DNA from 4 places in the Lysinibacillus sp. TE18511 genome. Region 1 is predicted to be linked to each of the others. Evidence: riboswitches for the same ligand, from Rfam matches in the RefSeq annotation. Region 1 holds a riboswitch; each other region holds the start of a gene.
What was found. Region 1 has a riboswitch for cobalamin ahead of ACVWXS_RS09255 ((2Fe-2S) ferredoxin domain-containing protein). Riboswitches for the same ligand answer to the same signal wherever they lie in the genome.

Region 2: it holds a riboswitch for cobalamin, as region 1 does, so the genes downstream of both, ACVWXS_RS20355 (ABC transporter substrate-binding protein) here and ACVWXS_RS09255 ((2Fe-2S) ferredoxin domain-containing protein) in region 1, are expected to answer to the same signal.
Region 3: it holds a riboswitch for cobalamin, as region 1 does, so the genes downstream of both, ACVWXS_RS15185 (ribonucleotide reductase N-terminal alpha domain-containing protein) here and ACVWXS_RS09255 ((2Fe-2S) ferredoxin domain-containing protein) in region 1, are expected to answer to the same signal.
Region 4: it holds a riboswitch for cobalamin, as region 1 does, so the genes downstream of both, ACVWXS_RS01910 (hypothetical protein) here and ACVWXS_RS09255 ((2Fe-2S) ferredoxin domain-containing protein) in region 1, are expected to answer to the same signal.

Annotation. Positions count from the first base shown of each region.
Region 1 covers NZ_JBSSFD010000009.1:93,481-99,434, reverse strand. The annotation lists gene cobJ (precorrin-3B C(17)-methyltransferase) at 1-1,516, opposite strand, end outside; gene ACVWXS_RS09255 ((2Fe-2S) ferredoxin domain-containing protein) at 1,521-1,892, opposite strand; cobalamin riboswitch at 2,034-2,217, opposite strand; cobalamin riboswitch at 2,444-2,628, shown strand; gene ACVWXS_RS09250 (energy-coupling factor ABC transporter permease) at 2,868-3,632, shown strand; gene ACVWXS_RS09245 (energy-coupling factor ABC transporter substrate-binding protein) at 3,634-3,906, shown strand; gene cbiQ (cobalt ECF transporter T component CbiQ) at 3,912-4,682, shown strand; gene ACVWXS_RS09235 (energy-coupling factor ABC transporter ATP-binding protein) at 4,682-5,518, shown strand.
Region 2 covers NZ_JBSSFD010000037.1:11,368-17,321, forward strand. The annotation lists gene ACVWXS_RS20350 (GTP-binding protein) at 59-1,999, opposite strand; cobalamin riboswitch at 2,325-2,509, shown strand; gene ACVWXS_RS20355 (ABC transporter substrate-binding protein) at 2,881-3,876, shown strand; gene ACVWXS_RS20360 (precorrin-3B methylase) at 3,930-4,592, shown strand; gene ACVWXS_RS20365 (S9 family peptidase) at 4,973-5,954, shown strand, end outside.
Region 3 covers NZ_JBSSFD010000020.1:49,066-55,019, reverse strand. The annotation lists gene ACVWXS_RS15205 (bifunctional adenosylcobinamide kinase/adenosylcobinamide-phosphate guanylyltransferase) at 1-176, shown strand, start outside; gene ACVWXS_RS15200 (hypothetical protein) at 340-756, shown strand; gene ACVWXS_RS15195 (ECF transporter S component) at 680-1,177, shown strand; gene ACVWXS_RS15190 (hypothetical protein) at 1,174-1,857, shown strand; cobalamin riboswitch at 1,968-2,155, shown strand; partial or broken gene ACVWXS_RS15185 (ribonucleotide reductase N-terminal alpha domain-containing protein) at 2,319-3,620, shown strand; gene ACVWXS_RS15180 (GIY-YIG nuclease family protein) at 3,762-4,490, shown strand; partial or broken gene ACVWXS_RS15175 (ribonucleoside-diphosphate reductase subunit alpha) at 4,713-5,624, shown strand; gene ACVWXS_RS15170 (ribonucleotide-diphosphate reductase subunit beta) at 5,637-5,954, shown strand, end outside.
Region 4 covers NZ_JBSSFD010000002.1:103,383-109,336, reverse strand. The annotation lists gene ytvI (sporulation integral membrane protein YtvI) at 1-804, opposite strand, end outside; gene ACVWXS_RS01920 (hypothetical protein) at 896-1,444, shown strand; gene ACVWXS_RS01915 (glutathione peroxidase) at 1,640-2,185, shown strand; cobalamin riboswitch at 2,462-2,654, shown strand; gene ACVWXS_RS01910 (hypothetical protein) at 2,821-3,363, shown strand; gene ACVWXS_RS01905 (ABC transporter substrate-binding protein) at 3,365-4,330, shown strand; gene ACVWXS_RS01900 (tyrosine-protein phosphatase) at 4,581-5,348, shown strand; gene ACVWXS_RS01895 (MATE family efflux transporter) at 5,494-5,954, shown strand, end outside.

The sequences.
Region 1 (5,954 bases):
TAAGTTGCTCAGGTTCTAAACCCTCCACAACAGGCTGGGCCGCATGTGCTGTACGACCAACTGGCTTAGCCCCAATAAAAACATCAAACTTACTTTTGCGATAAACAATACCAATATCATCAAATACCGCTCGATAACATGCCATACCACAGCCGTTAAAACCTATATTCAACGTTTTCGGTAACGACATACCACCAAGCTTTTCTTGAATCTCTTCCGCATAAGGAATCGAATCAGTCTTTTCTCCATAGCAGAAATCACAAGCCTTTAACGATAGCACGTCACCAATCGGTGCTAGTAAAAAGCCAACTTCTCGAAGCTTTGCTGTAATCACTGCAGGATCAGTCGTCGGAATTTTCAGATGAATTTGATGGTCTGGTGTATACTCCATCGTTCCTTCTTCTCCAACTACCTCTGCTAGCGTCATCATTTGTTGAGGAGTAAAGAACTTATTAGCTACTCCTGGACTCACAGCTAATTCAAAAATGGATTCCATTTTTTGTTGAACAAGCTTCGGTGTTACCCTCACTGCACTTGTTCCCTTCACCATTGCTAGTGCTGATGTCGCCATTTCAAGTGATGACTTTTTTTTAGGCTTTGGTTCTGATGTTATGGCTAAACTGGGCTTAATACGATTTGCATTGGGATCTGTCGCAAAATCATTACGAGCCATCCCTGTTTCTTGATTCATTGCCCATGGTTCATTTTCTTCTTTTAGACGTTGATGTGGTCGTAACGGTTGTTTTTCATCGCCGAGTGTATATTTGCGCTGATAACCACGTGGCGTAATCATTTTATTGTCATAGAAGAACGTTGATGAATTCCCGATAACAACAGTTGTTAGCATGCCAATATCATGTTCTAGCATTTCTGCTAAAGTCGTCATCGTAATTTCCTGACGTTCACGATACGCACTTTTCACAAGTCCTACCGGTGTATCCGGAGAACGATATTCTAATAAAATTCGTTGTGCCTCTACGATTTGTCTCGTACGACGGCCACTTTTTGGGTTATAAAGAGCAATAACGAAATCAGCCATTGCCGCTGCTTCTACTCGCTTTGCAATTAAATTCCAAGGTGTTAAGTGGTCACTTAAACTAATCGTACAGGCGTCATGCATAATCGGAGCACCTAGTAAACTTGCACATGAATTGATAGCAGAAATACCTGGAACAATCTCTACCTCAACACCAGTTGCTTCCGTCCAGCCTAGCTCAATTAAAACTTCATATACTAAGCCTGCCATGCCATAAACGCCAGCATCACCGCTCGATATAACCGATACGATACTTCCTGCCTCTGCTTGGCGCACTGCTTCTTGTGCACGTGAAACTTCTTCTGTCATACCAGTACTAACAATTGACTTTGCACTAACTAAATCCTGAATAAGCTCAACATATGTTTTATAGCCTATGATCATATCACTTTGTTGAAGTGCCTCAACAGCACGAGTCGTAATATGTTTAAAATCCCCAGGTCCAAAACCAACTACGAAAATCTTTCCTTTTTGCGCCATTTTGTTACCCCTCTTTCACCTTTTCAATGCCTTTAATGGCTGTTGTTTGTGCTGTACGCTGTAACGAACCTTCACGCAATGTAAAGACATGCTCATTTTGTAATGCTTCATGATTTAAATCTTGTACGAGTGCCCGCGCATGCTCTGTAGTCGGCACACGGTACCAATTCCCCTGAGGATAAGCGATAACAACACATGCATCCTTACATCTACCATTACAGCGTGTCCTAGTCGTATGTATGTCCTGATCAAGCGCTTGCATTTGTATTTCATCACGGATTGCCTGTGTAATTTCCTCTGCATCTTTTTTCATACAGCTACTGCCATTGCAAATAAAAAGATGCGTTTTCATCCCCTCTAAATTCCAAGTTGTCATTGTTGTTCTCCCCTCATTTGCTTTTAGGAAAAAGAAAAACCTTTACTCTAGACGAAGAGTAAAGGTTTTGTAGAAGCTAAATAAAAAACGAATATATACAGCTACTCGCTCTCGCTTCAACTTCTCCCTCCGAAAAGTTTGCATGCATCATCACAATAAGCAGGTTTCCTGACTTAAGCATCCTTTTACTTTCGCGCCTTCCTAAGTTTTCACTAGTGGCATTTGCGATTTCATCAGCTATTACAGTAGCGGGGGCTGTATCGGATTTTCACCGATTTCCCTATTATCTCGAAAATATTCAAGCACTTATTGATGTTTTATATGAAATTGTACTTTTTATGTAATAGAAAACTGTCTCTATCATATCTTAATTTTTAAAAATTTCAATATTTCTTTCTCAAATTGTGACATTTTTATTAAAAATTCAGAGAAAACGCGAAATTTTTATCTGTATTTATCTGAATTTTCGACATTGACCTTTAATTCTAAAATTTTTATAAAAAGTATAGCATATATGTGGAAATTCATGTTACACTTTGTCGTGAAATCTCACAACTTCATTCTTTTTCGGTGCGAAGTGTATACCATTTCGCTTAAAAGGGAAGCCGGTTCAAGTCCGGCGCGGTCCCGCCACTGTACTAGGGAGTTTTATAGATCATGTCACTGTCCAAAGGATGGGAAGGCCTATAAAACGTTGAACTAAAGCCAGGAGACCTGCCGAAAAATATGTGATCGTTTCAACCTACGAGGATAGGTGTGCGGCTTAGCAGATTAAAATTTTATTTGCCTCTTTTAGCTATGCACTTTTCCAAAGTCGGAGAAGTGCTTTTTATTTTCATTCAGAAGAGACTCCATCTCATGGTGGTAGATGTTTACAGATATAGCCAAAACACCTCCTGAATGAAAATAAAGCCTCGAACGCAATTACGCCAAGGCGAAATTGATATCGTTCGCACGCTACATTCGAAAAATATAATGTTAGGAGGAGAGATTTTGAAATTCTCACCTTGGAAGCTTAGTTATTTCTTGCTGGCATTTTTATTTGTGCCAAATCGTGCATTTGCTATGCATATCATGGAGGGCTTTTTGCCGATTGAATGGGCAATTTTTTGGTGGGTCTTATCGATTCCATTTATTATTTTAGGATTACGCTCTATTCGTAAAACCATTGATGAAAATCCTGAAACAAAAATGATACTAGGTTTATCCGGTGCCTTCACCTTTGTATTATCAGCCTTAAAAATCCCTTCTGTAACGGGGAGCTGCTCGCATCCGACAGGAGTTGGACTTGGGACTGTTCTTTTTGGACCACTAGCTATGAGTGTGATCGGGACAATCGTTTTATTATTCCAAGCTTTACTTTTAGCACATGGTGGGCTTACAACATTAGGGGCAAATGCATTTTCCATGGCAATTGTTGGTCCTATTATTGCTTACTCTGTATTTAAGGGCGCACAAAAAATGGGGCTATCATTTTCAGTAGCTGTCTTTTTAGCAGCAATGCTTGGTGACTTAGGTACATATGTTGTTACATCTGTACAATTAGCTCTTGCCTTCCCTTCTGAAGTAGGAGGGTTTATGGCATCATTCACAAAATTTGCTGGTATTTTTGCAATAACACAAATTCCGCTCGCGGTAAGTGAAGGAATTTTAACAGTGATCGTTATGAATTTCTTGAAAAAATATAATGTGAGCGAACTAAAAGCATTACGTGTTTTCTCAGCTAAGGAGGCACACTAAAATGAAAAAAAATTTACTGCTCTTGGCAATTGTTGTGTTTCTAGCTATCATTCCTCTATTTATCCAAAAGGGTGCAGAATTTGAGGGTGCTGATGGCCAAGCGGAAGCAGCAATTGGTGAAATTAACGCTGACTACGAACCATGGTTTGAAAGCATTTGGGAGCCACCAAGTGGTGAAATTGAAAGCTTATTATTCGCTCTACAAGCTGCTATCGGCGCTGGATTTATCGGCTATTTCATCGGCTTTATGCGCGGCAAACATAAAGAAGGTTAAACGATATGTTACTCATAGATAAGTATGCTTATTTGAATAAGCTAGCGTCTGTTCATCCGCTAGAAAAAATGACGTTATCCATAGGACTACTATTATTGTCGCTTATCATGAGAGATGAACGAATTTCACTCATTACATTTATTGTAATGAGTGCTTTTACCATTTTAAGCGCAAAAATCCCAGTTAAATATTATGCAAAACTGCTATTACTACCGGGATTTTTTTTACTTTCTAGTTTACTATCAATATTAATTTCTATAGCCCCATCAACAAGCACTCTCCCTACACATATTTGGTCGTTTTCTATTAACGGTTGGACAATTTTTGTAGGGCGCGCGAGTATAGAAACAGCACAGCAGCTTTTTTTCATCGTACTTGGCAGCATTAGCTGTTTGTATTTTTTAATTCTTACAACATCCGTACAATCGATCTGCTATGTTCTACGACTTTGGCGACTTCCCACTTTATTTGTAGAGCTAGTGGAACTAACGTATCGATTTATTTTTATTTTTTTAGACAGTATGCAAAAAATTCATCTTGCCCAGCAGGCTCGATTAGGTTACCGCTCCCCTATGCAATGGCTGCGCTCAATTTCAATGCTGATTGCAGCTTTATTTGCCGAGATGTTTCAGCGAAGTCGTGAACTAAACAATGCAATGCAGGCACGCGGTGGAGAAACTGTCTATTGGCAGGAGAATGTTACCTATTGCATGAAAAACTGGCTAGGTATGGCTGCTATTTTTATTTCCCTTATCATTTATGGAGGTTTTTTCTGATGACTGATTTATACTTTGAACTAAAACAATTATCCTACGCTTATGCAGATGGAACCCATGCTTTGACAGATCTTACACTCCAAATTCCAAAGGGAAAAAAAATCGCTTTACTTGGTCATAACGGAGCTGGGAAATCGACTTTATTTCAGCATTTAAATGGCATTTTAAAGCCTACCACTGGAAATATATCGTTTTGTGGCAAGGAACTTAACTATAGTAGAAAAGCATTAAAAGAATTGCGCCAACAGGTTGGAATTGTTTTTCAAGATGCAGACAACCAGCTTTTTTCAGGTACTGTTATGCAAGATATTGCATTTGGACCTTTAAACCTTGGTTGGACAACTGAAAAAATTGAAGAGAAAATTGCATGGGCTGTTGCTCAAACTGAAGTTGAACCATTACTCGATAAACCGATCCATTTTTTAAGTGTTGGCCAGAAAAAACGTGTTGCAATGGCTGGAGTACTAGCGATGGAACCATCTGTTTTATTATTAGATGAACCAACAGCTGGACTTGATAATTATTATGCTGCACAAGTTTTACAGTATTTAGCTAAATTAGAGAATGGTGAACGTACTATTTTACTAGCAACGCATGATATCCCATTAGCCTATGAATGGGCAGACCAAATCATCGTGATGGAAGCTGGAAAAATCATTTATAATGGGGACCCTGTTGAGTTGTTCTATCAAGAGCAGTTGCTTGAACAGGCCCATCTCGAACGCCCATGGGTCTTTGAAATGGCGATTGCCTTGCAAAATAAGAAACTATTTGAGAAAAACAGTACAATGCCTCGTTCGAAGGCAGATTTACAAAAACTTATTGAGCAGCTTTAAGACGATGTTTTAAGGATATAACATTTCTTGGACTATAGTTGCGTGTTTTCCACTTGTAGGGCTCATTACCATAACGTGTGGTTGATTGTAGTGAAGGCTGGGCGCTTATAGCTGATACACTTCCCTTAACTACAATCTAAAAGAGTGACTCCCCCCGACCTCTCGCACCACCGTACGGACAGTGCCTTTCAGTAACGAATATTACCTGTTGTCTCAAGGATGTGAAATCATAGACTTTTTATAGTCCTAATGAGAGTATTCGTTCTCCCTTCCCTTTCACTAAGGCTAGTTTACTGATACAAATTTTCATAGATTTTACATAATGGAAAAATATAGATTGGTACTTTTGGAAAAATAACTCCTTATTTACGAAACTTTTCTATCATTCATCCGTAATAGTATAGATGTGACTTAAATCAAAACATTCAAGGAGGTA
Region 2 (5,954 bases), on a different contig from region 1:
CATAAATCACAAAAAACAGGACATGCATATAAAATCATGTCCTGTTTTATAATGAAAATTATTTAATGCAATGCATCGCTGCCTCAGCTTCATGCCACGGAACGGAGTAGCCTTTGCCTTTTGCACAAAATATACTGGAGGATGTATAGTCAGGATCGGCATTTTTATCGTAGCCGATTTGCGCGATCACTTCTTCTGTATTATGGCACACATCATAGCCATCAAATTGTAGGGAGAGTACGCCTTTCCCATTAGTATAGGCGGCAAAGGTTGTGCTGTAGCTCATAAATGTTGCAACAGGGGCACGTCCAGTTAATATGACGTCATTCTCAGTTAAGATTGGTGCGTCAAATGTACCTGAAGCTTGCTGAATATCGGTCATCATGCGGCCGATAAAATCACTAGGGGCTTTAAGCTTAAAGCGATAGTAAGGCTCTAGTAATATATTTTCTGCTTGCTCAAGACCTTGCCGTAATGCACGGAATGTTGCTTCGCGGAAATCGCCACCCTCAGTATGCTTAATATGCGCTCGTCCCGTTAAGAGTGTGAAACGAATATCCGTGACAGGAAAACCTGTTAATAAGCCATGATGATCCCGTTCGAATACATGTTTTTCTATGAGTCGCTGATTGCCAACCGATAAATCATCCGCGTGGCATGCATTGACAAATGTAATGCCAGCACCACGCGTGTTTGGCTCCATCAATAAATGTACCTCGGCGTAGTGCTTTAATGGCTCGAAATGGCCGTAGCCTGTTACAGTTGTTGCGATTGTTTCCATATATAAAATTTGTGGGTCACCAAATGAAACAACTAGTGAGAAACGTTTGTGAAGGACTTCGGCAAGCACCTCGAGTTGGATGACGCCCATAATATGGACATGAATTTCTTGGAATTTTTCATGCCATAGTACTCGTAATGATGGTTCCTCTGCTTCAAGCATGCGAAAAATTTTTAAAACTTCTTTTATATGCTGATCGCCTGCATATTGGACTTTTGCCTGCAAGGTCGGCACTAACTCATAGGGCTGCGGGTTAGTCGCGCTACCGATGATATCACCGATGTTAGCGAGACTTAGACCTTTGACTGCGAAAATCTCCCCAGCTTCAACCTCATGGACTGTTTCATAGCGATTTCCATTATATAATCGGATTTCCGTCACTTTTTCAGTTAGATCTCCAAACGAAAATTCATCACGAACACGCAGAGTTCCTTGTAATGCCTTCATAAAAGTTAAGCGTTGATGTCCATCGTGACGAATTTTAAACACCTCTCCTTGGAACGTTACATTGTTGTTAAAATGTGTCTCAGTAAGTAGAGGGAGCTGTGAAATGAATTCTTTTATCCCAGTATCTTTTAAAGCAGAGCCAGAAAAACATAAAAAGGCCTTTTCCTGTTTAATCATCGCTTGTATATGAGTAAGGCAGTTAACGCTATCCAACGTCTCGTTAAGAAAAGCATCGAGAAGCTGCTCATCACGCTCAGCAAGCCACTCCATCATGTGATTGGAAACATATTCAGTACGGAGCGGTTCATCTACTAATAGTACATCCTTAGAGCAATCTTTTTGAAGCTGTGTCATAACGGCTTCGATATCTGCACCTTCACGATCTATTTTGTTGATAAAGAAGAAGGTAGGGACATGATACTTGCGTAAAAGTTGCCACACGGTTTCAGTATGACCTTGTACTCCTTCGACCGCACTAATAACAATGATGGCATAATCCATAACACGAATAGCACGTTCCATTTCTGGCGAAAAATCGACGTGCCCAGGTGTATCGATTAACGTATATGTATCGTTTCCAATCGTCATGCGACCTTGTTCCGCAAAAATAGTAATGCCTCGCTGACGCTCTAGTTCGTGATTATCTAGAAATGTATCTCGATGATCAACTCGACCACGGGCTTGAATACTGTTTGTATGGAATAGTAACTGCTCAGAAAATGTTGTTTTTCCTGCATCAACGTGAGCGAGTACACCAATTGTTTTATGCATAAAAAATCCTCGTTTCTATTTTTCGTCCATTATCATTGTAACAGAAATAAAATAAAGTAAAGACTACTAATCAGTGGGGGTTTCGTCACCTCAACTGGATAGAGAAACACCCTGTTGCCCCAAAGCAATCGGGCATTTCCGGGCTGTTAATCTCCCGCTAAACTTCTTGGCTAACTGCTAGTTATGTGGGATAAAAATATTTCATGTAAAATAGTTAGTGTTTATGTCGAAATAGTGCTACTATATTCATAACAATTATTTTTTGATTTTTTCGAGAGATTGCGAACATAAATTTCTTCTGCTAGTCTAGCAATAACATTCATAACAAAATAATAGATGTGTTGGTGCAAATGATTTGTCATTTGCTTAAAAGGGAAATCGGTGCGAATCCGATGCTGTCCCGCAACTGTAAATGGGGAGTCTATACAAGATGCCACTGTAGCCATGCTATGGGAAGGGGTATAGATGATGAACCTAAGCCAGGATACCTGCCAATATGTAATCTTTGCTTAAACCACGAGGATGGGGCTAGTGAATAGGTTGTAAAACCCATCTTTCACTATGCGAACCTCTTGGAAACAAGGGGTTTTTTTTATGCCCTTTTTACCTTATGTTCAGCGAATGTGGATTCGGTAAGGAGTTCTTAGGGGATGTTAGCCTAAAACCATCACATCCATGCGATAACGGCTAACTGACCTGCATCGGTAAAAACGCCACGTCCTGTGGCATTACCGAAATGACCGACATCGTGTTGGCCCTCGTGCAGGCCTAAGCACAAAGCCGAATCCGGACGCAATTATGCCGAGGTATAATTGATCATTCAGTAGCGAGGAAGTCAAGCGATTTCTTTCTATATATTTAACATCAAAGGAGACGAGGACATGAAGAAATGGAAAAGATTGTGGCTTGTCTTTGCGATAGCATTGATCGCTATACTTAGCGCGTGTAATGCAAAGGACAAACCAGAATCGGCTGCACAAGGGGAGAAGGTAGAGCCTTCACAAGCTGAAAAGACAGAGATAACGATTGAAAATAATGGAACAACACAAGTATATAAGGAAGCACCAAAAAAAGCGATTAGCTTAAATCAACATGTAACAGAAATTATGTTAGCGTTAGGCTTAGAAGATTCAATGGTAGGTACCGCCTATTTAGATGACAATATTTACGAGCCCTTACAAGCTGCCTACGATAAAGTGCCTGTGTTAGCTAAACAGTATCCTTCAAAGGAACAGGTTATTGATGCAGAAGCAGACTTTTTATACGGAGGTTGGAAAAGCGCCTTTGGAGAGAAAGGTGTTGGTACACAGGAAGAGCTTGAGGCATTAGGGATTCACACTTATTTACATACAGCCTCAAGTATGACGAAACCAACTTTAGAAGATATTTTCACAGATATCCGAAATATCGCAAAAATATTCCGTGTTGAAGATCGTGGAGATGCTTTAATTGCACAAATGACCAAAGATGTAGAGGCTGTACGTACAAAATTACCACAAAATGGGGAAGAACTGCGTGTATTAGTGTTTGATAGTGGTGATAAAGATGTCCTTACTGCTGGACAAAACTTTATGAATGAGCTTGTGACGATTGCTGGTGGTAAAAATATTTTTGGCGATGTGGAATCAGGATGGACTACGGTATCAAAAGAAGATGCAATAGAGCGTAATCCAGAAGTCGTTGTTGTTGTTGATTATGGAGAAACAACGGCGGAACAAAAAATTAATTTCTTAAAAAATGATCCTGCCTTAAAAGAAATAGAAGCCGTTAAAAATGAACGCTTTGTGATCTTACCACTTTCTGCTGCATCTGAAGGGGTTCGTGCTGCAGAAGCTATTCAAATTTTAGCAAAAGGCTTCTATCCTGAAAACTTTTAGACAAAATAAGGAGCTAGCGACTTGCTAGTTCTTTTTTATAAGGAGAGTTATAAATGAATGCATTTTGTAAAAATATACCGGACAAAACATTTGAAAAGCTAAATCATAATGGAGAGTTTACATGTCTTGCAGTTAGCCCAGGTATTATTAATAAGCATTATACCCCTGCACAATTTCAAACAATTGCAAAGGTTGTAGGGGAAACTGGTGCAATCAAATACTCCGCCTCTTACAGTATATTAGTATCTATTCCGACAGTAGATGTAGCAGATACAACTAAGGAGCTACAAGACGCTGGTCTGTATGTAACAACAAAGAAAGGACCAATTGTTGCGATGAAGGCCTGTGATTTCTGTGATGGTGATAAGATGGAGGCAGCACCGATTACTCAACAGCTATATCATTCATTAGAAGGAATAGCGGTCCCTACAAGATTACGTTTAAACGTAAATGGCTGTGCCTCTGCCTGCTACAATCCAGTATATGATGATATTGGCCTTGTTTATCAAAAAGATAGCTTTGATGTCTATTTAGGGGCGGTGCCAATGGGGGCAAAAGCACAAGCTGGGACGCTATTTGCTAAAAGGGTGGCAGTTGACCGTATTGAAAGTTTTCTTCATGAAATCATTCGACTCTATAATGAGCATGCTCGTCCGAATGAACCTTTTTATAAATTTTATCGTAGAACAAATTCTGCTGATTATTGGAAAATGTAAAAAAAGTGATGTTAAAACACACTTTTTTGAGTTTTGGACCATCCTTTTGTTACTTCTATTGGAATATTCGAGCCAACTTTCATGGTATTTTTGACAATAATCCAGCACCAATATGTTAATCTCCTCGTGAAGCTATTTCTCACGTCTTAGTAATAGGAGACCGTTTAGGTAAAAATTTCTTATTTTGAAATAAATTATATCTGTAGCTCTTTGTAATTATTGCGAAGCAGCTACTTTTTTTTCAGTGTATGTTTTTAAACATCTCATATAAGTAATAACGCGGCCAAATTTAAAAATTTTCTGTTTATAAGCAGGAATAATACTTAGGGCGTCGAAATATTGTACTATGTAATGCAATTAACAAAAAGGGGCGGGAAAATATGACATCCAAACAAGGGATTAAACCGGAAGATCTATATCAATTAAAATCAGTGGCAGATCCACAAGTATCACCTGATGGAACAGAGGTTGTATATGTGGAGACTCATATCAACGACAAGAAAAAAGACTATGTGTCTAATTTATATTACATAAACTTGGATGAAAAAATTCCTCAACAATGGACATTTGGTGAAGATAAAACAAATTCACCTATTTGGTCTCCAGATGGCAGTAAAATCGCGTTTGTGTCAACGAGAAATGGCAAGCCACAAATTTTTGTGCTTTCTAAAACGGGCGGAGAGGCGAAGCAAATTACTCATTGTAAAAACGGTGCGACATCACCTATTTGGTCGCCGTGTGGCAAGAAATTAGCCTTCTCTGTAAAGCTTGGTAAAAATGAAAGCATTGATGATAAAGCTGAACCTGATAAGAAAGAAGACAAAGAACTAAAACCACTTGAAATCGAAAAGATGAAACATAAGTCAGATGCAGCTGGATTTCTGGATATGGAGCAATTTACTCAAATTGCAATCGTCAATCTTGAATCTGGGGAATTAGAGCTGATGACGGAAGGAAAAGATCATTTCCAGCTTGGTACATGGTCTCCAAATGGAAAATATCTTTCTTACAGTGCAGACTTAACAGAGGATCTAGATTTTTCATTCATGAGTGATATTTACTTATTGGATGTAGAAACGAAACATGCGCGCAAGCTAACGGAAGGAACAGGGGTGTTCTACCAAACTTCATGGTCTCCGAATAGCCGCTACATAGCTTTTGTTGGCAGTGAAAGAGAATTTGAAAATGCGACACATGCGAAGCTATGGATTTATGATTTGGAACATAACCTTACGACATGTGTAACGAGTGAATTTGACGTGCCTGTCGGTGATTTTGTTGTGGGCGATTTCCTTCAAAGTGTTGTTGCCCCGCGTGTCCAATGGTTGGAGGATAGTGAAAGCTTTTACTTCCAAGTGACAG
Region 3 (5,954 bases), on a different contig from region 1:
TTGAAGAAAATTGTGCACTCTATATAATTGTGACCGATATGGGACGAGGGGTTGTGCCGATGGAAAAACAGGCACGATTATTGCGTGATACATGTGGGCGTTTGTACCAGGCTTTATTTGCAGAAGCCGACCGTGTTGTACGCATTTGGTATGGTGTCGGGGAACAGATCAAATGATATAGTTTTAAAAAATTTTTATTAGGCTTTTCGTTTTGTGGATAAGATTTCCAAGGACGTATGCTTTGTAAATAAGTTGATTGGGGTGGAGGATGGGCGACTCCCTGGGGATTAGCGCTAGAGGAACGAAGGCTAAGAGCATCACGTCTGTGATAACGCCTTCATGACCTACATCAGTGCTGCTGCCGCTTCGTTAGCACTACGCTTTCGCGCAAAAAACATCTGTAGGCCCGAGACCCTGGAGCGCAGCGGATGTTTTCTGTGCGAAAGCGAAGCGTCAGCGGCAAATGTTTATCTGTGCGAAAGCGAAGCGTCAGCGGCAAATGTTTATCTGTGCGAAAGCGAAGCGTCAGCGGCAAATGTTTTATCTGCGCGAAAGCGAAGCGTCAGCGGCAAATGTTTTATCTGCGCGAAAGCGAAGCGTCAGCAACAAAGCGCCCAGCCGGAACGGAAATCAACCTCACGCTATGATGAACAAAGTATAAAAGAAAAGAGGGAAGGGAATGGATCGACAAAGATTAATGAAATTGACACTCGTTGCCATGGTAGCGGCAATTTGTGCAGTTGGGGCAGTTATTAAAATTCCAACACCATTTATTACAACTGCTGCGCTGGACGCTGCTCCTGCATTTTTGAGCGTTGTATTTTTATCTCCGGTATTGGCTGGGGTTGCAGGGGCAATTGGGCATTTTATTACGGCCTTAACTTCTGGCTTCCTACTTGGACCACTCCATATTATTATCGCAGTAGAGATGTTTATCGTTGTATGGATCTTCGGAGTGATGCATAAAAAAGGAATGCATTTCTGGAAATGGCCTGTGGCACTGATTTTAAATGGCGTTGTGGCACCATTACCGTTTTACTTTATCATTAGTCCGGCATTTTATTGGGCATCTCTTACTAGTCTTCCGTTGGCAACACTAATTAATTTAGTCATCGTTGCAGTTGTAATGCCAATTTTATCTAAAGTATTTGTGCGTAAGGCAGGGCGATTACATTGAGAAATGCCATAAAAGTAGGTGAGCTGATTGCTACAACAGATAATGCCGCAGCCATTGGTGAAAAGACACAAGATGTTGTGTCTGCCTCAGATCAACTCACGGCATACTTGACAGCACGTGTTACTTTTTTAGAGCAGCTTGCCGCAAATGCTTTACCTACACATGTCCTACTCGCTAATTTTTCAGGGGATGCGGCATGGTCTCGTTATGTGGCGGGTATTCAACAAGTTTTTGATGAAGCTGGTCTTATTTGTCCACAAATAGACGGTAGCACTGAGTCCAATATGCCGACTGTACAATCTGGTTTGTCCATAACGATGCTTGGTGAACAGCAGCAACGCACACCATATAAGCATGAACAGCTAATTTGGTATACATATGGACTGCCGCTTGTTGGCAATGAAGTCCTTGCACAGCCTGAGGATGTTGCCCAGCTACAGCCTATTTTTCAGGCATGGAAAGAGGAAATTGTACAGCAAGTTTGGCCAGTTGGATCAAAAGGTTTGCAAGCAGAATTTACCCGTCTTTTTGGTAATCAACAGGTCAAAAGTTCGTTAAATGTTGAGAAAACGGCTGGTCCATGTGCAGTCATTTTACTCGGAATACATCCAGAAAAAGAGCAGCTGGCACAAAAAATCTTTCTTAGAAATTTTGAGAAACTACGTAAAACTGCATTGTAATTGGGCTTGCTTCGAGAAAAAGTAGTGCGTAAAAAAAATCAAGGGGCAAAACACCTATTGCAACAATAAACACAATATGTTAGATTTGTTTAGGAGTTAAAACACAATATATAGTATTTTGGACGAGCGGTACCAATGTGGTTTAAAAGGGAATTCGGAAAAAGAGTCATCTTATGCCGAAGCTGTCCCCGCAACTGTAAGTGCTGACAAATGATGAAGAGGCCACTGTTAACAATGGGAAGGTGATCATTTGGAGGAAGCATGAGCCAGGAGACCTGCCGATTTGTTCAAGACAGCGACACATTCTTCGGGGATTGAGAAGTGGAGGCGAGAGATTTGTTCACTTCTGTGTGTGCATGTCCTTCATTTCCATTTCCGATTTTACAGCGATCACGCAACCGATAGAGGATGCGTGATCGCTTTTTGTGTTGTCTGGAGAAAGAAAGGGAGAGTATGTGTATATGACAATTCAAATCGAACAGCAAATTGCTAAGCTAAAGAAAAGTTACACGGAGGATGAACTTGAAAGTTTTGTAAGGTTATCGGATCGATGGCTACGAAAAAATGACGATGCCACATTTGAGGCATGGGCGGATGCGATGATTTTACAAACGCTTAGCCTAATTGATGAAGAGGAGCCATATTGGACATTTGTTGCAGCGCAAATTTATTTAGAAAAATTATATGACCAGTTTGCAATGCGTCGCGGTGTTTCAGTAAAAGATGTTTATCAGGTGTTCCCAGCACAATTAGCACGCTATACAGAGGCTGGTTTGTATCATGAAAGTTTAACAACAAAATATAGTAAGCAGGAGCTTCAGGAACTTGCTACATATTTAGAACAAAGTCGAGATGAGTTATTTACATATATTGGCTTAAAAACATTGATGGACCGTTATGTTGTACGTGATTATACGAAAACACCTGTAGAGTTACCACAGGAACGTTGGATGGTCATTGCGATGACATTGATGCAGGATGAAACAGAAAATCGTTTACAAAAGGTGCGAGAGTCTTATTGGGCGATGAGTAATTTATATATGACTGTAGCCACTCCGACATTATCGAATGCAGGTAAAACGCATGGCCAGTTATCTAGCTGCTTTATCGATACAGTCGATGATAGTTTACAAAGTATTTATGACACGAATACAGATGTCGCAACATTATCGAAGTACGGCGGTGGTATTGGCGTTTATATGGGCAAAATTCGTAGCCGAGGCTCATCTATTAAAGGTTTTAAAGGTGCATCAAGTGGCGTATTACCTTGGATTAAACAGCTTAATAATACGGCAGTTTCAGTCGATCAGCTTGGTCAACGCCAAGGAGCTATTGCGGTCTATTTAGATGTTTGGCATAAGGACGTCTTTACGTTTTTAGATTTACGTTTAAACAATGGGGATGAGCGTTTGCGTGCCCATGATATTTTCACAGGATTATGCTTACCGGATTTATTTATGGAGACAGTTGAGGCACGTGGGGAATGGCATTTATTTGACCCACATGAAGTGCGAGAGGTCATGGGCTTCTCATTAGAAGATTTCTATGATGAGAAAAAAGGTGACGGCTCCTTCCGTACAAAATATGCAGAATGTATTGCCAATCCTTTATTAAGCCGTGAAGTCGTACCAGCGATCGATATTATGAAACGTATTATGCGCTCACAGCTTGAAACGGGCGTGCCGTTTATGTTTTATCGTGATGAAGTAAATCGTATGAATCCGAATAAGCATGAAGGGATGGTTTACTCAAGTAATTTGTGTTAATAGTAGCACCTTCAATCAGAAATGGTTGTCGAAAACTCCGTTAAACGGGGAAAGTCACAATGTGATAACCCACCGTGCTAAATCTTTTGATTAAATATACTATGTTTCATATAATAGAACAAATATTCTGTTTTAGGGGTGATCGATATTTCTAAAGCATATGGGTTCATATATGTAACAATAAATAAAGTAAATGGCAAAAAGTATATTGGAAAATGTATTTATGATCGTATAAATAACTGGGAAAATTATTTAGGATCAGGAGTATATTTAAAGAGAGCCATAAAAAAATATGGTAAAGAAAATTTTGAGAGAAAAATAATTTGTAATGCGTATTCCGATGAAGAATTGAATCAATTAGAAGAGTTTTATTTAAATTATTTTGATGTTGTTAATTCTACTGAATTTTACAATATTAAACTAACTTCTATTGGTGGAGATGTTTTCACTTTTCATCCAAATAAAGAAGCAATTAGAAAACAAAGAATTGAGCAAATGACTGGAGAAGGAAATCATCAATTTGGAAAAGCTAAAACGAAGAAAATGATAGATTCAGTGAAAAAAGCCAATTCTAAACGAGTAGTAATTGATGGTGTGCAGTATGATTCAGTTACAATTGCTTCAAAAAAATTGAGTATTGGAATTAGCACAATAAATTACAGATTAAATTCGGTTAACTTTCCAACATATGAACGATTAATGCCGAAAAAAGAACATAAAATTAGTGGATATAAATGCAAAGTTGGAAATCAAGTTTTTGATTCCATTACTGAGGCAGCAAAGTTTTATGGTATTTCAACTCATGCAATGAGGTATCGCATGAACTCTCAAAATTTCCCTGACCATGTTTTTATTAATCAAAAGTAAAAGCCTAACGACTATCGAAAGCATAGCTCATTGAAAAACATGAGTGAAGAAGCGAGTAGAGTACCCCTCAAGCGAGGCCCGATATAGGGATAATTCATAAAGGGAAAAGCGGAGCATCCTACAGGTAGAGCTAAGGATGATGATATAGTCTCCTCTGTATAGTGATATACAGCAGTTCATAAGAGAACGGATTAGGTTTAGCGAACCTAGTTGAAGAAAAGGACAGAAATATTCCAAAATATGTCAGCTACTGAATTTGAGTCAATTACCCTAGAGGATGATGTCATCGTTACGCGTCGTAAGCCTGGAGATTTCGTTGTATGTAACTTATCATCTATTAATTTAGGCAGAGCTGTACCGGCTGGTGTTCTAGAACGATTGATCCCGGTGCAAGTACGTATGCTAGATAACGTTATTGCTCTAAATACAATTCCAGTAAAACAAGCAGAACGTACGAACTTACGCTACCGCGGTATCGGGCTTGGAACATTTGGCTGGCACCACCTATTAGCTTTGAATGAAATTCAATGGGAGTCTGAGGAAGCTGTAGAATTTGCGGACAAGCTATATGAGGAAATTGCCTATTTAACGATTCGTGCTTCTAACGATTTGGCAAGTGAAAAAGGTGCTTACCCATTATTTGAAGGCTCAGATTGGCATACTGGTGCGTATTTTGACAAACGTGGCTACGACAGTGATAAATGGAATGCGTTACGCGCAGCAGTTGCTGATAACGGTATGCGTAACGGCTATGTTATGGCAGTTGCCCCTAACTCATCAACATCTATTTTAGCGGGTAGTACGGCAACGATTGATCCAATCTTCCAAAAGAGTTATTCAGAGGAGAAAAAGGATTACAAAATTCCAGTAACCGTACCAGATCTATCACCGACGACGACTTGGTATTATAAATCAGCTTATTTCATCGATCAAAATTGGACAATCAAGCAAAATGCTGCACGAGCTCGTCATATTGACCAAGGCATTTCACTTAATTTATATGTTCAAAATACGATTAAGGCGAAGGATTTATTGGCACTACATATGAACGCTTGGGCGAGTGGTGTGAAAACGACTTATTATGTACGCTCAACGTCTGTAGAATTGCTAGAATGTGAGTCTTGTGCAAGCTAGGAGGAAGTAACGATGACAACGATTACGAAACGACAAATTATGGATAAAGAAGCGCCGAACCGTTCAACAGGGATTGTGAACGGTCGCTCTTCTAACATTTTAAACTGGGATGATGTGCGTTTTAGCTGGGCTTATCCAAAGTATAAAAAAATGCTTGGTAACTTCTGGACACCATTTGAAATTAATATGAGCAATGATGTGAAGCAGTTTCCTGAGCTATCAGCAGTTGAACAGGAATCATTTTTGAAAATAATTGGTTTACTAGCACTTTTAGATAGTGTACAAACAGATTTTGCTGGTAAAGTAGCAGATTATTTAACAGATTCAAGC
Region 4 (5,954 bases), on a different contig from region 1:
ATAAAGCCCCCATGGTGCCAAAATAATAATAGAACCGAGAAAAGGAATAATATCAATTAGCCATATAATAATTGTCATCGTTATTGCGTATTTTGGTTGGATTAGTAACAGCCCAATAAGTGTGACGCCCCCGATAATAAAGCTAACGAGTAAATGTGCCTTCATATAGCCGAAAATAGCATCCTTTAAACGATTCGCGACGATTTTCAATTTATTTGCAGTGCTAGGCTTTAAATATTTATAGGTGATCTGTTTTAACTTGGGTAAATCTAACATAAATAAAAATAGAGCAATCGTATAAACAAGAAGACTGATAAATAGGCTTGGGATTTCAGCAAAGAAGGCTGTAACTTTAGTATAATTAAAAAAGTTTAAAAAAGATTCTTCGATTTTCTTTATGAAATCCATTGTTGTATTTTGAAGCGAGGCACTTACTTCAGGAGGGAAGTCTTCTGTGTATTTAGAAATGTTTTCTTGCATACTAAGCCACATTTCTGATAGTTTTGAAATATAATAGGGAGCTTGCTTTGAAATTGAAATTATTTGCGACATAAGTTGTGTAATAGTAAAATAGCAAATGATGGAAATTAAAATAACGCTCACTATATAAATAAACGCAACTGCAATTTTTCGAGACATTTTCCATCGCCGTTTAAAGAACATAACAATTGGCTCTAAAAAAAATGCAGTAACACCAGCTAATATAACGGGAACGGAAACTGGGATAATAAAATATGCAGCTACAATTAAAGTAATAATCATAATCATTCTAAAAATCAGTTTCCTAGAATTAATTTTATTCATAAACTCACCTTCTTTGCGCAAAGTAAGTTTAGTGTACCATAAAACATAAAAATATTATTACGGTCTGAAACAATAAAGGTAGGGATGAATCATGGAAAAAGGGATTATGCAACTTTTTAGTAATTTAACAGAACGTGACCGCGATATTCAATATGAATCTTTCGAAGAATTGATGAAAATAATGCAGGAACCAGTTGATTGGACATATGCAGTTTGGGAACAACTTATTCAGGCTCTTACATACAAAAATGGGCATGTTCGTGCAAGCGCGGCACAATTTTTATGCGCATTGGCAGCAAAAAGTGATCCAGAAGAGAGAGTATTAGAGGATTTCTTAAAGATTTGGGCAGTGACGTATGATGAAAAAACAGAAACGGCGAGACTTACTTTGCAGGCAATTTGGAAAATAGGTTTAGCGGGGCAGGTACAAAGAGATTTAGTCGTTTCATATTTGGCAAAAAGATTTCAAACATGCTTAGACGAAAAGCAACCGGCATTAATGCGCTATGATATTATTGTATCTTTTAAAAAGCTATTTGATGAAACGAAAGACCCGAAGCTATTAAAAATTGCGGAGCGTTTAATTGCGGAAGAAAAAGATGTTAAATACAAAAAGAAATATATGAAAGCCATCCATTAAAGACGTGGAATGGCTATTTTTTTTGTGAAAATTCTTTCGTTAATAGAGAAATAGTTTATAATATATCAGGCGTGCTGAGTAGGAAAATATAGGTTTATTATTGACCGATAATAGGATTTTTTGTGCTAACGTATGCCTATTTTTAAGGCCCATCACCACACCTGACAAATAGGAAAAAATAAAAGGAGTTAAACAATGAGCATTTATAATTATTTAGTCAAGAAGCCAAACGGTGAGATATTATCAATGGAAACTTATCGAGGAAAAACGCTGTTAATCGTTAATACAGCAAACAAGTGCCGTTTTACATATCAATTTGAAGACTTACAAAAAATGTATGATAAATATGGGAAGGATAATTTTGTCGTTTTAGGTTTTCCTTGTGATCAATTCGATAATCAAAATCCTGAGGATGGCGAACAAACTACTCACCTTTGTAAAATCAACTATGGTGTAACATTCCCAATTTTTGAACTGGTGCAGGTAAATGGAGATACGACACACCCATTATTCAATTATTTAAAGCACGAGATAGATTATCGCGAATTTGGCAAGGCAAGTATGCAGGAAAAAATGTTAGCGGAAGCAATTATCCAAATTGCGCCTAGTTTTTTAGACGGTCGTAATATTCGCTGGAACTTTACGAAATTTTTAATAGATACAAATGGTAAGACAGTTGCCCGCTTTGAACCTACAGATTCACAGCTAGATGTTGAGCAAGCTATTGAAAAAATTTTATAAAACTTTGAATCAATACTAGAATCTGTTCTTGATTAAAGAAGTATGCTGATGATAGCACCTAGTGTGGAGGGAGGATACGTTTGCAGAGAGCGTTCCCTCGCAGAATGTGCAGTCAAGTTGAAGAGCCATAACTATAAATCTCTTGAATATAGATTAGAGAATCATTTTGTATAGCTATGTAGAAATAGGCTTACTATTGTTCGTATTCATGTGTTTTCCGTTCATTTCAAAGCTATTTTTTCCTATCAATATGTGTTAAACTGCTTTACAAGTGAATTATTCTTGCAAAATAAAGGTGTTAACAAGCATAATTGGGAATTCGGTGAAAGACCGAAGCTGTTTCCGCAACTGTAAGTACAGGAATCATAAAAGATATACCACTGTCGGAATATCGGATGGGAAAGTTTTTATGACTCATGACATGATTGGATGTACAAGCCAGGAGACCGACCTTTATTTGAACGTATAGATACTCTTCGGAAGCTAGGAGGATATGCGGCAAATACATAGGCTTTGTCGTGTCTATGCGACACTATTTATGCTATTTTCGTCGTCCCTTAGGAGTAGGGTCGACGTTTTTTTATGTATACTCACTTTTAGTAAGAATTTTTCACGAAGGAAAGCGGGGACTAGATTTGAAAAAAGATGCACGTTATTCTTGCTATCCATTTATGCGTGAAAAGGCATCAACAGTAGATTTTGAAATTCGAACAGATAGTCTTACAACACATATGGGTGTCGCTTTAGTAGCAGTAAATAAAGAGACAGTAAGGGTAGTGGCAGATGATTTATTAGCTATTTTGCCAATGGCTTACCATGTAAATGGCTCCGTCCGAGGGAAATTAGCAGTAACTGAAGATGATTTAGCGTGGCTTAGTGTTCGTTATGATTTTTATGTTAGTCATGTGAAAGATGAGATTCAGAATTTTGTATTACCGCAAGGAACAGAGGCTGCTGCTGCATTACATGTATGTCGTAGTGAGGCGAAAAAATCATACCGTATTCTACACAAAGTTTCTGAGGAACGGGAAGTACCAGCTATTCTATTTGATTATTTAGGATTACTAGCCAATATATTTTTTGTTATGGCTGTCTATATGAATCAGCGCGCTGGTATTGCTGAAATACCGTTTATTAGTAAGTCATACCCAATGAAAAAGAAAAAGGAGAATCAATGAAATGAAGAAATTGTTTAATCTACAATGGCTTTCTGTATTAATGTTAGCACTCGTATTAGTAGGCTGCGGCACAAAAGAGGATGCTAACAAAGACACTGTTTCTAAGGACGAGCAACAAACTGAGAGCACAAGCTATAAAGTTACGGATGATCGTGGTGTAGAAGTAGCGTTTGATGCAGTACCGAAAACTATTGTTTCATTACAACCAAGTAATACAGAAATTTTATTTGCTCTAGGCGTTGGCGATAAAATCGTTGGTGCAACTGAGTATGATACGTATCCAGAAGAAGCACAAAAAATTGAGCGCGTTTCTGATTCTACAAAATTCAATAGTGAGCGTATTTTAGCGTTAAAGCCAGATGTCGTTATTGCCTATATAACTGGTGGTGATGATGATGAAAACTTAAATGCGCTAAAAACTCTTGAAGATGTAGGAATTAAAGTTTTTGCCATCAAATCGGCTGCTTCATTTGATGATGTTTACGGGGATATCCAACAAATTGCATCTGTCATGGGGATTGAAGATAAAGGCGAAAAGTTAAATGAAGATATTAAAGCTAAAATTGCGGAAGTCCAGGCAAAAGTCAAAGATGTAAAAGAACCAAAAAATATTTACTTAGAAATTGGTCCAAAGCCAGACATCTATACAGCTGGTTCTGGTACATTCCAACAAGAGATTTTAAATGCTGCAAATGTGAAAAATGTATTTGCTGACGTTCAAAGCTGGGCAAAGGTATCTGAGGAAGATGTCATCGCGAAAAATCCAGAAGTCATTTTAACAACAGTAGGCTATGTAGAAAACTCAGTGGGAGAAATTCTTGCACGTGATGGATGGAATTCAATCACAGCCATTCAAAACAAAGCGGTTTATTATATAGATACTGATATTTCAAACCGTCCAGGTCCACGTATTGGTGAAGCTGTTGAGCTAGTAGCAAAAGCAGCATATCCTGAGTTATTTAAATAAACTATATTGAAAAGTATTTTAGAGCTGTCCTTTATCAAGGGCAGCTTTTTTGATGTTGGGTGAATCTAATGATAGTTGCTCGGTTGGGGAGGTAAAGTGCTCAGGTGGATGAAGAAGTGCTCGGATATTACCTTACATCACTCAGCTTGAGACTAGCTGATGACATTTCCTAGTGCGAAAATTGGTATTATAGCGAATTGTTATATAGAATATAAATAAGAATGTTTATTAACAGAGGGAGGTGCAGTGAATGAAACAGTTTGATATGAAGATTATTCCGTTTGAGGCTGTTCATAATTTTCGTGATATGGGTGGATATAAGACGAGAGATGGGCGTTCTGTAAAGAATGGCTTGTTTTATCGTTCAGCCGCGCTTGGCAAAATGACGAAAGCAGATAAGGAGCTTTTTGGAACGCTAGGTGTGAAAACAATTTTTGATTATCGCGACAACCATGAGGCACAAAATAACCCTAATCCGATTTTCCCGCAAGCTAAATATATTCAAATTCCAGCAAAGGGCAATCATGCTTTTGAGATGCCTACAAACGCTGGAAGAAATGATTTTTACAAGGTTGTAAATCCAGAGATGTTCCGAGAATTTTATGCACAAATGCCTTTTAATAATGCTTCGTTTAAGGAGTTAATGGTAACGATTCAAAACCCTGAAAATTTAGGGCTTGTACATCATTGTGCGGTAGGAAAGGATCGAACAGGTATCGGTGGTGCACTTATTTTGCTCGCTTTAGATGTACCTGAGGAAACAATCATGGAGGACTATTTAGATACAAATATACATTTACGGTCCTTGGTAGAACAGATGGCTCAGGCAATTCAGCAGGATTACAATGATCGAGAATTACAGCAATTTTATGCATTAATGTCTGCCCGTGAGGATTATTTACAGGCGGCATTTGATGCGATGGATAACCGATTTGGCTCAAAGACAGCATTTTTAGAGCAAGAATTTGGTCTAACAAAAGAAAAGCGTGCGCAATTACAGGCGCATTGCTTAACTTGATAGGAAACCCTTTCACACGGTCGTGAAAGGGATTTTTTTGTGAAGTGTTAATCTTTTTGATAATTAATACTAAAACTCTTTACAGCCTAATAATCTATGATAAGATACTATTATTTTATGACGCGTACAGGAGAAGTGAAACGTATTGGCAGATCCAATAAGAGAAAGTGTGAGAAAAGAGACTAACAAGTTAAGTTTGTTTCATTTAACGTGGCCGATATTTTTAGAAGTATTTTTATTTATGTTGATGGGACTAGCCGATACTTTTATGCTCAGTGCTCTATCAGATAATGCTGTATCAGGGGTTGGTGCTGCCAATCAATATATTCATATTGCCATTTTAATACTTGAAGTAGTTGGTAATGGTGCTTCTATTGTTGTGTCGCAATATTTAGGCTCAAGGCGTTTTTTGGAAGCTGCGAAGATATCCGCTTTAGCAGTAACGATGAATTTGATCGTTGGACTAGTGATGAGTATTTTATTTTTCTTCTTTTCAAGTCATTTAATGACGATGATGAACTTGCAGGGGGAAGTGCTTCAATACGCACAAAGCTATTTAGTGATTATCGGAAGTTTTATTTTTTTACAGGCAATTATAAATGCGTT